3 regions of the Pseudomonas lalucatii genome follow, and region 1 is predicted to be linked to each of the others. Evidence: predicted binding sites of a transcription regulator. Region 1 holds the regulator's gene; each other region holds the start of a gene.
What was found. Region 1 encodes sigma-54, which starts transcription at its own class of promoters, with help from an activator protein. Its sites were predicted from a motif close to ANTGGCATNNANNTTGCTNT; they were not measured.
Positions count from the first base shown of each region.

Region 2: a site for sigma-54 is predicted at 2,381-2,400, ahead of nirB (nitrite reductase large subunit NirB). Genes of this name have one in related genera too.
Region 3: a site for sigma-54 is predicted at 2,656-2,675, ahead of I0D00_RS00200 (CmpA/NrtA family ABC transporter substrate-binding protein). Genes of this name have one in related genera too.

Region 1 is NZ_JADPMV010000002.1:1,012,686-1,017,158, forward strand. Features, by position in the region: gene lptA (lipopolysaccharide transport periplasmic protein LptA) at 1-46, shown strand, start outside; gene lptB (LPS export ABC transporter ATP-binding protein) at 49-774, shown strand; gene I0D00_RS18185 (RNA polymerase factor sigma-54) at 908-2,416, shown strand; gene hpf (ribosome hibernation-promoting factor, HPF/YfiA family) at 2,607-2,915, shown strand; gene ptsN (PTS IIA-like nitrogen regulatory protein PtsN) at 2,931-3,395, shown strand; gene rapZ (RNase adapter RapZ) at 3,405-4,262, shown strand; gene I0D00_RS18205 (HPr family phosphocarrier protein) at 4,275-4,473, shown strand, end outside.
Region 2 is NZ_JADPMV010000001.1:40,514-44,986, forward strand. Features, by position in the region: gene nirB (nitrite reductase large subunit NirB) at 1-2,235, opposite strand, end outside; gene I0D00_RS00175 (bifunctional protein-serine/threonine kinase/phosphatase) at 2,524-4,191, opposite strand; gene I0D00_RS00180 (nitrate/nitrite transporter) at 4,422-4,473, opposite strand, start outside.
Region 3 is NZ_JADPMV010000001.1:48,939-53,411, reverse strand. Features, by position in the region: gene I0D00_RS00220 (pyridoxal phosphate-dependent decarboxylase family protein) at 1-40, shown strand, start outside; gene alaC (alanine transaminase) at 174-1,412, shown strand; gene I0D00_RS00210 (hypothetical protein) at 1,462-1,854, opposite strand; gene I0D00_RS00205 (transcriptional regulator) at 2,057-2,374, shown strand; gene I0D00_RS00200 (CmpA/NrtA family ABC transporter substrate-binding protein) at 2,813-4,201, shown strand; gene I0D00_RS00195 (ABC transporter permease) at 4,260-4,473, shown strand, end outside.

The DNA of each region.
Region 1 (4,473 bases):
GGTGATCCAGCCGAAGAAGAAACCAGCCGACCAGCAGGCACAGTAGTAATGGCCACATTGAAAGCCCAACACCTGGCCAAGAGCTACAAGGGCCGCCAGGTCGTCCGCGATGTCAGCCTGAGCATCGACAGCGGGCAGATCGTCGGCCTGCTCGGCCCCAACGGCGCCGGCAAGACCACCTGCTTCTACATGATCGTCGGCCTGGTCCGCGCCGACCAGGGCCGCGTGCTGATCGACGAGCTCGACGTCAGCCACCAGCCCATGCACGGCCGCGCCCGCGCCGGCATCGGCTACCTGCCGCAGGAGGCCTCGATCTTCCGCAAGCTCAGCGTGGCCGACAACATCATGGCCATCCTCGAGACGCGCAAGGAACTGGATCGCGGCGCACGACGCGAGGAGCTGGAAAGCCTGCTGCAGGAGTTCCACATCAGCCATATCCGCGACAACCTCGGCATGAGCCTGTCCGGCGGCGAGCGCCGCCGCGTGGAGATCGCCCGCGCCCTGGCGACCGCGCCCAAGTTCATCCTGCTCGACGAACCCTTCGCCGGGGTCGACCCGATCTCGGTCGGCGACATCAAGCAGATCATCCACCACCTCAAGGCCAAGGGCATCGGTGTACTGATCACCGACCACAACGTCCGCGAGACCCTGGATATCTGCGAGACCGCCTACATCGTCAACGACGGCCAGCTGATCGCCGAGGGCGACGCCGACGCCATCCTGGCCAACCAGATGGTCAAAGAAGTCTACCTGGGCCACGAGTTCCGCCTGTAACAGCGGCTTTTCTCGACCGAACAGCAGCTCGCGCTAGGCAAACCGCTCGGGAGTAGGCATATAATTTGCTTCCTTGTGGCGCCGCGGCGCCCTGTAGTGGATCGCGCACAGACGCCGGTATAGAAGGTCTGCAATGAAACCATCGCTAGTCCTGAAAATGGGCCAGCAGCTGACGATGACCCCGCAGCTGCAACAGGCCATTCGCCTACTTCAACTGTCCACCCTGGATCTGCAGCAGGAGATCCAGGAGGCCTTGGAGTCCAACCCGATGCTCGAGCGCCAGGAAGAAGGCGACGACTTCGACAACTCCGACCCCATGGCCGACGGCGCCGACAACCCGACGAGCGCCGACAAGCAGGAAGATCCCTACAAGGACGCCAGCTACCAGGAGACCACCCAGAGCGTGGACAACCTGGAAGAAGGCGAGTGGAACGAGCGCATCCCCAACGAGCTGCCGGTCGACACCGCCTGGGAAGACGTCTACCAGACCAGCGCCAGCAGCCTGCCGAGCAACGACGACGACGAGTGGGACTTCACCACTCGCACCTCCAGCGGCGAGAGCCTGCAGAGCCACCTGCTCTGGCAACTCAACCTGGCGCCGATGTCCGACAAGGACCGCCTGATCGCCACCACCCTGATCGACTGCATCAACGAACAGGGCTATCTGGAAGAGAGCCTCGAGGAAGTGGTCGAGGCCTTCGACCCGGAGCTGGACATCGAGCAGGACGAAGTGGAGGCGGTGCTGCACCGCATCCAGCAATTCGAACCGGCCGGCGTGGCCGCCCGCGATCTGCGCGAATGCCTGCTGCTGCAACTGCGCCAGCTGCCGCCCAAGTCGCCCTGGCTGAGCGAGGCCCAGCGCCTGGCCGGCGACTACCTCGACCTGCTCGGCAGCCGCGACTACAGCCAGCTGATGCGTCGCATGAAGCTCAAGGAAGACGAGCTGCGCCAGGTCATCGAGCTGATCCAGAGCCTCAACCCGCGCCCCGGCTCGCAGATCCAGTCCGGCGAGCCGGAGTACGTGGTGCCCGACGTCATAGTGCGCAAGCACAACGAGCGCTGGCTGGTCGAGCTGAACCAGGAGGCCATGCCCCGCCTGCGGGTCAACCCGCAGTACGCCGGCTTCGTCAAGCGCGCCGACTCCAGCGCCGACAACACCTTCATGCGCAACCAGCTGCAGGAGGCGCGCTGGTTCATCAAGAGCCTGCAGAGCCGCAACGAGACGCTGATGAAGGTCGCCACCCAGATCGTCGAGCACCAGCGCGGCTTCCTCGACTACGGCGACGAGGCGATGAAACCCCTGGTGCTGCACGACATCGCCGAAGCCGTGGGCATGCACGAGTCGACCATCTCGCGGGTCACCACGCAGAAGTTCATGCACACCCCGCGCGGCATCTACGAGCTGAAATACTTCTTCTCCAGCCACGTCAGCACCGCCGAGGGCGGCGAGTGCTCCTCCACCGCCATCCGCGCGATCATCAAGAAACTGGTGGCCGCGGAAAATGCGAAAAAGCCATTGAGCGACAGCAAGATCGCTGGTTTACTGGAGGCACAGGGCATTCAAGTGGCCCGCCGCACGGTCGCCAAATACCGTGAATCCCTCGGTATCGCGCCCTCCAGTGAGCGCAAGCGGTTGATGTAAGGCGGCACCCAAAGGAAGATCGGTCAACACACGACACAGCTCGACTCGCGACGCCCCCGAAAGAAGCCATACTGGCGCGTCAGGGGGCGACCACGCCAAGTGCGGTGTACCAGGTCTTCCATGCCAAGGTGTTCCCGCGGCAGGCCGCCGATAGCCTGCCTCTTACACACGGCAACAAGGAGAAAGCGGTATGCAAGTCAACATCAGTGGACATCAGCTGGATGTGACCGACGCCCTGCGCGACTACATCGCCGAAAAACTCAATCGACTGGAGCGCCACTTCGACAAGATCACCAACGTGCAGGTCACCATGGAGGTCGAGAAGCTCAAGCAGAAGATCGAAGCGACCCTGCACATCGCCGGCGGTGAAGTCGTCGCCAACGCCGAGCACGACGACATGTATGCCGCCATCGACCTGCTCACCGACAAACTCGACCGACAACTCATCAAGCACAAGGAAAAGCAGCTCGAACGCCAGCAGGGCGCCATGGCCCGCTGACCTCGCTCACCTCCTATGATCCGACTCGAAAACATCCTGACCCCCGGCCGTTCCCTGGTGAACGTGCCGGGCGGCAGCAAGAAACGCGTACTCGAACAAATTGCCAATCTGGTGGCGCGCGAGCTGCCCGACCTGGACGGCCAGGACATCTTCGAGAGCCTGATCGCCCGGGAAAAGCTCGGCTCCACCGGTTTCGGCAACGGCATCGCCATTCCCCACTGCCGCCTGCCCGGCTGCGTCGCACCGATCAGCGCCTTGCTGCGCCTGGATGCGCCGGTCGACTTCGACGCCATCGACGGCGCCCCGGTCGACCTGCTGTTCGTCCTGCTGGTACCCGAGGCGGCCACCGACGAGCACCTGGAACTGCTGCGCCAGATCGCCAGCATGCTCGATCGCAGCGATGTGCGCGAGCGCCTGCGCCATGCCGCGAGCAGCGAGGCCCTGTACCAGGTCGTGGTGGACGTACAAAGCAGCCGTTAGGACCTCCCCATGCGCCTGATCATCGTCAGCGGTCGCTCCGGCTCCGGCAAAAGCACCGCCCTCGATGTCCTCGAGGACAACGGCTTCTACTGCATCGACAACCTCCCCGCCGGCCTGCTCCCCGAACTGGCCGAGGGCGCCCTGCTGCACACCGAATTGCTGCACCCACAGGTGGCCGTATCGATCGACGCGCGCAACCTGCCCAGCCAGCTCAAGCGTTTCCCCGAACTGCTCGACGAGGTGCGCGCCCGGCATATCCAGTGCGACGTGCTCTACCTGGATGCCGACGAGGAGACCCTGCTCAAGCGCTTCTCCGAGACCCGTCGGCGCCACCCGCTGACCAACGAGGAGCGCTCCCTGGCCGAGGCCATCGCCGACGAGAGCCAGCTGCTCGGGCCGATCATCGACCTGGCCGACCTGAAGATCGACACCACCCACCTGAACCTCTACCAGTTGCGCGACATGCTCAAGCTGCGCCTGCTCAACCAGCCCGAGCCCGGCACCGCCTTCCTGGTCGAGTCCTTCGGCTTCAAGCGCGGCATGCCGGTGGATGCCGACCTGGTGTTCGACGTGCGCTGCCTGCCCAATCCCTACTGGAAGCCCGAGCTGCGCGACTATTCCGGCCTCGACCAGCCGGTGGCCGAGTACCTGGCGGCCCAGGCCGATGTCGAGGAGATGTTCCAGGACATCCTCGCCTACCTGAACAAATGGCTGCCGCGCTTCGCCGCCAGCAACCGCGCCTATGTCACGGTGGCCATCGGCTGCACCGGCGGCCACCACCGCTCGGTGTACCTGGCCAATCGCCTGGGTGATACCCTGAAACCCACCTTGAAGAACGTTCAGGTCCGCCACCGCGACCTCAGCTAAGGAAACGCCGCGATGCCCTCCCGCGAAATCACCATTGTCAACAAGCTGGGCCTGCACGCGCGTGCCGCGGCCAAGTTCGTTGGCGTGGCCGGACGCTATCCCTGCAAGGTCAAGGTCGGCCGCGCCCCGGAGAGCCTGGTGGACGGCAAGAGCATCATGGCGGTGATGATGCTGGCCGCCGGCAAGGGCACGCCGATCCACCTGCACACCG
Region 2 (4,473 bases), on a different contig from region 1:
GGCTTCCTCGCGGTACAGCTGGAGGAAGGCGCCGTTGTATTCGCGCACTTCCTCGGCGGTCTTGAGCTTGACGAAGAACTCGGCGACCTCGGTCTTGATGCCGCCGTTGCCGCCGATGTACATCTCGAAGCCGGAGTCCACGCCGATGATGCCGACGTCCTTGATGCCGGCCTCGGCGCAGTTGCGCGGACAGCCGGAGACCGCCAGCTTGACCTTGTGCGGCGACCACATGTTGAACAGGTCGTGCTCCAGGTCGATGCCCAGCTGGGTCGAGTTCTGCGTGCCGAAGCGGCAGAACTCGCTGCCCACGCAGGTCTTCACGGTGCGGATGGACTTGCCGTAGGCGTGGCCGGAGGGCATGTCCAGCTCCTTCCAAACCGCCGGCAAGTCGTCCTTCTTGATCCCCAGGAGGTCGATGCGCTGGCCGCCGGTGACCTTGACCATGGGTACGTTGTACTTGTCGGCCACGTCGGCGATGCGGCGCAGCTCGGAGGGGTTGGTCACCCCGCCCCACATGCGCGGCACCACCGAGTAGGTGCCGTCCTTCTGGATGTTGGCGTGGGCGCGCTCGTTGATCAGGCGCGACTGCGGGTCGTCCTTGGCCTCGCCCGGCCAGGTGGAAATCAGGTAGTAGTTCAGCGCCGGGCGGCAGGTGGCGCAGCCGTTGGGCGTGCTCCAGTTCATGAAGGCCATGGCCTCGGGCAGGCTGGTCAGGTGCTGCTCACGGATGGTCTTGCGGATCTGCCCGTGGTTGAAGTCGCTGCAGCCGCAGATGGCTTTCTCGCTCTTGGGCTTCACATCCGCCGCGCCGCCGACGGTGCTGATCAGGATCTGCTCCACCAGGCCGGCGCAGGAGCCGCAGGAACTGGCGGCCTTGGTGTGCTTCTTGACCTCGTCGACCGAGAACAGGCCGTTCTCCTGGATGGCCCGGACTATGCTGCCCTTGCACACGCCGTTGCAGCCGCACACCTCCATGCTGTCGGGCATGTTGGCGGTCTTGTCGGCGCCCTGGTGGCCGACGTCGCCGATGGCGCCTTCGCCGAACATCAGGTGGTCGCGGATCTCGCCGACGTTGTGGTTCTCGCGGATCTGGCGGAAGTACCAGCCGCCGTCGGCGGTGTCGCCGTACAGGCAGGCGCCGACCAGCACGTCGTCCTTGATCACCAGCTTCTTGTACACGCCGCCGATGGGGTCGGAGAGGGTGATGGTCTCGGTGCCTTCGGCGCCCATGAATTCGCCGGCGGAGAACAGGTCGATGCCGGTGACCTTGAGCTTGGTCGAGGTCACCGAGCCCTGGTAGCGGGAGAAGCCGAGCTGGGCCAGGTGGTTGGCGCAGACCTTGGCCTGCTCGAACAGCGGCGCCACCAGGCCGTAGGCGATGCCGCGGTGGCTGGCGCATTCGCCGATGGCGTACACCCGCGGGTCGAAGGTCTGCAGGGTGTCGTCGACCAGGATGCCGCGGTTGCAGGCGATGCCGGCCTTCTCCGCCAGCTCGGTGTTGGGGCGGATGCCGGCCGCCATCACCACCAGGTCGGCGGGGATCACCTCGCCGTCCTTGAACTTCACCGCGCAGACCCGGCCCTCGCCGTTGTCCAGCAGCTCGGCGGTGTGCTTGGGCAGGAGGAACTTCAGGCCGCGGTCCTCCAAGGACTTCTGCAGCAGGTCGCCGGCGGTGCGGTCGAGCTGGCGCTCCAGCAGCCAGTCGCCGATATGCACCACGGTGACGTCCATGCCGCGCAGCTTGAGGCCGTTGGCCGCCTCCAGGCCGAGCAGGCCGCCGCCGATCACCACGGCGTGCTTATGGGTCTTGGCGGTCTCCATCATCATCTGGGTGTCGGCGATGTCGCGGTAGCCGATCACCCCGTCCAGGTCCTTGCCGGGAATCGGCAGGATAAACGGGTTGGAGCCGGTGGCGATAAGCAGACGGTCGTACTCGGCCTCGCTGCCGTCGTCGGCGACCACCTTGCGCGCCTTGCGGTCGATCTCCACGACCTTGCGCCCCAGGCGCAGGTCGATGCCGTTGTCGGCATACCAGGCCAGGTCGTTGAGGACGATTTCCTCGAAGCTCTGCTCGCCGGCCAGCACCGGCGAGAGCAGGATGCGGTTGTAGTTCGGGTGCGGTTCGGCACCGAACACGGTGATCTCATAGAGCTCGGGGGCGAGCTTGAGCAGCTCTTCGAGGGTACGGACTCCGGCCATGCCGTTGCCGATCATCACCAACTTGAGTTTTTTCATGGTTCCTCACCGTCACGCAAAACCGGAAAACAAAAAAAGGCGTCCCGCCAGTCACCTAGCGAGGACGCCTTTGTCCAGATCCCGTTCTCTCGGGAAGCGCGGCCTTCCACGTTGAAGGTCGCGCTTTTTGAATTGTATGAGTGCTTTAGCAGGCTCTGTGCCAACTCTCACGAATGCAGGTTTCATGGGCCCTGCAGCGCTGCCGATGGAACCGCACGGCGGTTCGGAGCGGGGCTCGGCGCACCTGTTTAAGGCGAGTTGCGCCCTTATGGTGCATGCCGGGGTGCGCTAGCCGAGCAGCGCCAGCAGCAGGGCCAGGTTGAGCAGCAGGGACAGCAGCGCTACGCCACGCCAGACCAGCAGCGGTTCGCGCTCCAGCAGCGGCCGCGGCTGGCTGTTGAGGGCCTGGCGTTCGCCCTGTTCCAGGGCCAGCAGCCATTCCTCGGCGGTCTCGTAGCGCTGTTCGGGGTTGGCGCTGACGGCGCGGTTGAGGCTCTCGTCGATCCAGCTCGGCAAGTCGGGGCGATAGCGGCTGGCCGGGGTCGGGTTGGCGAAGCGCGGACTCTGGAAGGCTTCGATCTCGCCGTGGGGGTAGTGGCCGGTGAGCAGGTGGTAGAGCGTCACACCCGCCGCGTAGAGGTCCTGGCGGGGGCTGGGCGGGCTGCCGGCGAAGGCTTCCGGGGCGATATAGCTGGGGGTGCCCGGCAGGCTGCCGGGGTCATCGCGGGACAGGCCCGGACAATAGGCCAGGCCGAAATCCACCAGGCGCAGTTCGCCATCGTCGCCCCACAGCAGGTTCTCCGGCTTGACGTCGCGGTGCAGGATATTGCGCCGGTGCAGCATGCCCAGGGCCTTGAGCAGGCGCGGGGCGAGGTCCAGCCACTCAGGCAGCGGCAGTGGGCCGGACAGGCGCAGGTGCTCGGCCAGGGTCTGCCCCGCGTACTCGCGCTGCACGTAATACAGGTGCTGGCGCTGCGGCAGCGGGTGCACCTCGGCGAAGTGGCGGCCGGCCACGCGGCGCAGGAACCATTCCTCCAGCAGCAGCGCCGGCCCGGCCTGGGGCTCGTCGCCCCGGGTCGGCGGCAGGGTCTTGAGCAGCCAGCGCCGGGCCTGGCCGTCGCGCACCCGGTAGACCAGGGACTGGCGCGATTCGGCCAGCAGGCGCTCGACCTGCCAGCCCTCGAAGTCCTGGCCCTCGCGCAGCCGGGGCGGCAGCGGCCAGTGGGCGAGCTGCGCCAGGGTGTCGGCCAGGTCGCTCTGCGGCAGCGACTCGACCCTGACCAGCAGGGCGCTGGCATTGTCCTGGCTGCCGGCCAGGTGGGCGGCGCTGACCAGCGCCCGCGACGCCGCGGCCGGGTCCGGCTCGTCGTGCAGGATGTTGCGGATGCCGGCATCGCCGAGCACCGCCCAGACCCCGTCGCTGACCAGCAGGAAGCGCTCGCCCTCGCGCAGCTCGCCATCCAGGTAGTCCACCACCAGGTGCTGGTCCAGGCCCAGGGCGCGCTTGAGCACATGCTGCATGCCCGGCTGCTCCCACACGTGGTCCTCGCTGAGACGTTCCAGTTCGCCGTCGTGCCAGCGGTAGGCGCGACAGTCGCCGACATGCGCCAGGGTGAAGCGGCGGCCGCGCAGCACCAGGGCGCTGAGGGTGGTGAGCAGCGGCTGACCGCCGCCACCCGCCTGCAGCCAGCGGTTGTGGGCCACCAGCAGGCGGTCCAGGGATTGCGCCACCGCCCAGGTCTCCGGGGTGGCGTAGTAATCCAGGGCCAGGGCCTGCAGGGTCGCCCGGGCGGCCAGGCCGCCATCGGCGCACTGGCTGACGCCGTCGGCCAGGGCGAACAGGTAGCCCTTGCTCACCGCCAGCGCCGGTGCCGGCGTCACCACGCGGATGGCGTCCTGGTTCTCTGCCCGGGGGCCGGTGGCGGTGGCTTCGCCGAAGGTCAGTTGCAGGGCCATCGGGCTGTCCTGTAGAGGGGAGGGCTGAGGCAAAGGCGGGGCCGGGGCACGGCTGCGGACGGGGCCGTCGCCGGCCTCGCCCGCCTTTCCTGACCAGTGCGTTGCCGCTCTGCCGGTCGGCCCCGCCTTTGCCTCAATGCTCCAATGTCTGGGAGGTTGTAGGGTGGACCGCGCTTTACCGATCCACCAAGGGTGGATGAAAAAGGCATCATCCACCCTAGGTTGCTTGCTTACACCCGCGCCGCGGTGACGGCCGCCGAGCCCCAGGTGGTGCGCCAGCGC
Region 3 (4,473 bases), on a different contig from region 1:
CGCCCTGAGCGACCTGCTGCTGCACCTGAAGCGCGCGTAGGGCCGAGCGCAGCGCCGGGAGCCGACGAGCCACTCGACAAACCCCGGGCGCTGCGCTTATCTTCGGCGCCTGGCCAGCGCACTGGCCAACGTCGCTCGGACGGTTCCGGGCGCTTACGTTTCTCGAGGACAGCATGGCTGATCAAGCTTCGCGCCGCTTTGCGCGCATCGATCGACTCCCCCCCTACGTGTTCAACATCACCGCCGAGCTGAAGATGGCGGCCCGCCGCCGCGGCGAGGACATCATCGACTTCAGCATGGGCAACCCGGACGGCGCCACCCCGCCGCACATCGTCGAGAAGCTCTGCACCGTCGCCCAGCGCGAGGACACCCACGGCTATTCCACCTCCCGCGGCATCCCGCGCCTGCGCCGCGCCATCTCGCGCTGGTATCAAGACCGCTACGCGGTGGAGATCGACCCGGAAAGCGAGGCCATCGTCACCATCGGCTCCAAGGAAGGCCTGGCCCACCTGATGCTGGCCACCCTGGACCATGGCGACACCGTGCTGGTGCCCAACCCCAGCTACCCGATTCATATCTACGGCGCGGTGATCGCCGGCGCCCAGGTGCGCTCGGTGCCGCTGGTGCCCGGCGTGGACTTCTTCGCCGAGCTGGAGCGGGCCATCCGCGAGTCGATCCCGAAGCCGAAGATGATGATCCTGGGCTTCCCCTCCAACCCCACCGCCCAGTGCGTCGAGCTGGACTTCTTCGAGCGCGTGGTGGCCCTGGCCAAGCAATACGACGTGCTGGTGGTGCATGACCTGGCCTACGCCGATATCGTCTACGACGGCTGGCAGGCGCCGTCGATCATGCAGGTGCCGGGCGCCAAGGACATCGCCGTGGAGTTCTTCACCCTGTCCAAGAGCTACAACATGGCCGGCTGGCGCATCGGCTTCATGGTCGGCAATCCGGAATTGGTCAACGCCCTGGCGCGGATCAAGAGCTACCACGACTACGGCACCTTCACCCCGCTGCAGGTGGCGGCCATCGCCGCCCTGGAAGGCGACCAGCAGTGCGTGCGCGACATCGCCGAGCAATACCGCCAGCGCCGCAACCTGCTGGTCAGGGGCCTGCACGAGATCGGCTGGATGGTGGAGAACCCCAAGGCCTCGATGTATGTCTGGGCGAAGATCCCCGAACAGTACGCCGCGCTGGGCTCGCTGGAGTTCGCCAAGAAGCTGCTGCTCGAGGCCAAGGTCTGCGTGTCGCCGGGCCTGGGTTTCGGCGACTACGGCGACGATCACGTGCGTTTCGCCCTGATCGAGAACCAGGACCGCATCCGCCAGGCATTGCGCGGAATCAAGGCGATGTTCCGTGCCGACGGCCTGCTGCCGGCCGCCGCCGGCAAGCCGCGCAAGGCACCGGAAGCCTGATGCCTTGAACCGTTGCGCGCGGTAGCCATGCCGCCGCGCAACGGCCCCCTCAGCCCGAATAGTCCAGCACCGTCCAGACCCGGCTCAGCCCGTCCCCTATCACGCAAGCGGACTCACCCAGGCGCTGGTTGTAGTGCAGCGACATCAGGCTGGTGACCCCCTCCACGGCATCCTGCCGCTCGGTCAGCCACTGCACCCGGCCACAGTTGGGGGTGTCTATCACATAACTGGCGGCCACCGGCGCATGGGCGCCGGGCAGACGGATCGCATCGATCACCGTCCCGCGCTCCTCCCGCCGCTTGCCGTCGGCCACCAGCACCGCCCAGGCCTGGCCGTTCTCGATCACCAGGTAGGAACCATTGGCCCTGGGTTGCTCGACCTGCGGCTGGGCGCAGCCGCTCAGCAGGGCCAACAGCACAATCGTCATCAAGCTCTGTTGCATTGCTCATTGCTCCTCTGCAGTGCGCCACTGCCTCCAGCATCTGGGGACCGGGCGAACGAGTGAGTTCGGAAGGCGACGGTCTCACTATTGTCGAATACTGTTTATTTGTACAGTATTTTTCCACTAGACTGTCCCTCGTCACCGGTCGCCCTTCGCCACGCCCCGGGCCGGCCACTTCGGAGCATCAATCAGGAGCAAAGCGATGCTGGACGTACTGCAACTGAAACACCGGGTTAACCGGATGCCGCTGGACAGGGTCCGCACGACGGTCGAGGAGCTGCAGCTCGAAGGCATAGTCACCGAGGGCAAGACCCCCTTCAACCGCGTGCACTTCAACACCTGCTTCGCCGAGATCGAGGCCCTGCTGCAGCGCGCCGGCTACCACAAGCAGCTGGATGTGGTCGGCTATCAGGGCCAGGCCTATGCCATGTTCGACCCGGGGCGCTGGGATGCCGTGCAGGTGTTGCGCTGGCTCAGGGAGTTCGTCGAGGAAAGCCACGCCCGGCCCGCCGCGCGCTGACCCTTGCGCCGGCCGCGCGGCGGCGTGGCCGGGGGCGCACCAGGGCGAGGCGCGGAGGTCCAGGTGCTGCCCGGTACGCACGCCGATGGCTCAACGAACGGCCCTGGCGCGACCTGGGCGAGCGCTGGCAGGCCGGGCGCTGGGCGATGATCCGGACCATGAAAACTCTCGGACACTCGCCATAACTCCATGCTTTTAAAAGCTTTTACCCCCAGACGCCTGGACCATCCAGCGTCCCTGGGCCGTGCCGGGCGCAACAGCGATCGGCCGTTGCCGGGGAAGCTGGCAAGCCCCTTGCACTACTCCCCTCAGCCCACGTCATCGGATCGCCAACGGCGGTGATCGGGACGAATAGACAAAGACGTCGAAGACAGCCTGCCCGCCTGGGCGGTGTTGTCCGCGACGTCTTTCTTCGTTTCTGAGACCTGAGGAATCATCATGCCGCACTCTATCGCTCGCCGTTCCCTGCTGAAAAAGACCCTGACCGGACTCGGCTGCGCCGCCGCCCTGCTCCTCTCGCCGCTGGGCCTGCAGGTCGCCCAGGCGGCCGATCCGGAAAAGGACGAACTCAGGCTCGGTTTCATCAAGCTGACCGACATGGCCCCCCTGGCCATCGCCTACGAGAAGGGCTATTTCGAAGACGAAGGTCTGTACGTCACCCTGGAAGCCCAGGCCAACTGGAAGGTACTGCTGGACCGGGTGATCACCGGCGAGCTGGACGGCGCCCATATGCTCGCCGGCCAGCCGCTGGGGGCGACCATCGGCTTCGGCACCAAGGCCGAGGTGGTCACCGCCTTCTCCATGGACCTCAACGGCAACGGCATCACCCTGTCCAATGCCGTCTGGGAAGAGATGAAGAAGCACGTGCCGATGGAAAACGGCAAACCGCTGCACCCGATCAAGGCCGATGCCCTGAAACCGGTGATCGAGCAGTACAAGGCCCAGGGCAAGCCCTTCAACCTGGGCATGGTGTTCCCGGTTTCGACCCACAACTACGAACTGCGCTACTGGCTGGCCGCCGGCGGCATCCACCCCGGCTACTACGCCCCGGCCAAGGGCGACATCGCCGGCACCCTGAATGCCGACGCGCTGCTCTCGGTCACCCCGCCGCCGCAGATGCCCTCGACCATGGAGGCCGGCACCATCGATGGCTACAGCGTCGGCGAGCCGTGGAACCAGCAGGCGGTGTTCAAGGGCATCGGCGTGCCGGTGATCACCGACTACGAGATCTGGAAGAACAACCCGGAGAAGGTCTTCGGCGTGTCCAAAGCCTGGGCCGCGGCCAACCCCGAGACCCACAAGCGCCTGGTCAAGGCCTTGATCCGCGCCGCCATGTGGCTGGACGAGAACGGCAACGCCAACCGCGCCGAGGCCGTGCAAATCCTCGCCCGTCCCGAGTATGTGGGCGCCGACGCCAAGGTGATCGCCAACTCCATGACCGGCACCTTCGAGTACGAGAAGGGCGATATCCGCGAAGTGCCGGATTTCAACGTGTTCTTCCGCCACCACGCGACCTACCCCTACTACTCCGATGCCATCTGGTACCTGACCCAGATGCGCCGCTGGGGGCAGATCGGCGAGGCCAAGCCGGACAGCTGGTACCTGGACGTGGCCAAGCAGGTCTACCTGCCGGAGATCTACCAGACCGCCGCCGCCGAACTGGTCGCCGAAGGCAGGGCCCGCGCCGCGGACTTCCCGGCGGCCGACGAGCAGGGCTTCCGCGCCCCGACCAACGAGTTCATCGACGGCCTGACCTACGACGGGCGCCAGCCGAACGCCTATATCAACCAGTTCAGCATTGGCCTGAAGGCCGACTCCGCGCTGTAAGCCAGCCATAGCCCAGGGAGCCGCCCCTCCGGCTCCCCCCTGCTTCGAGGATCAGACGATGAGCAACCCCGCCGTCGCCCAACCCATACGGGAAACCCTGAAGTCGGCGCGCAGCGCCGCCTTCAAACGCTGGCTGCCGAGCGTGCTGATGCCGCTGATCGGCGTGCTGGCCTTCCTGCTGTTCTGGCAGATCGCCGCCGGCAGCATCGACACCAGCCTGGGCAAGTTCCCCGGCCCGACCCAGGTCGCCAGCCAGTTCGGCGCCCTGGTCA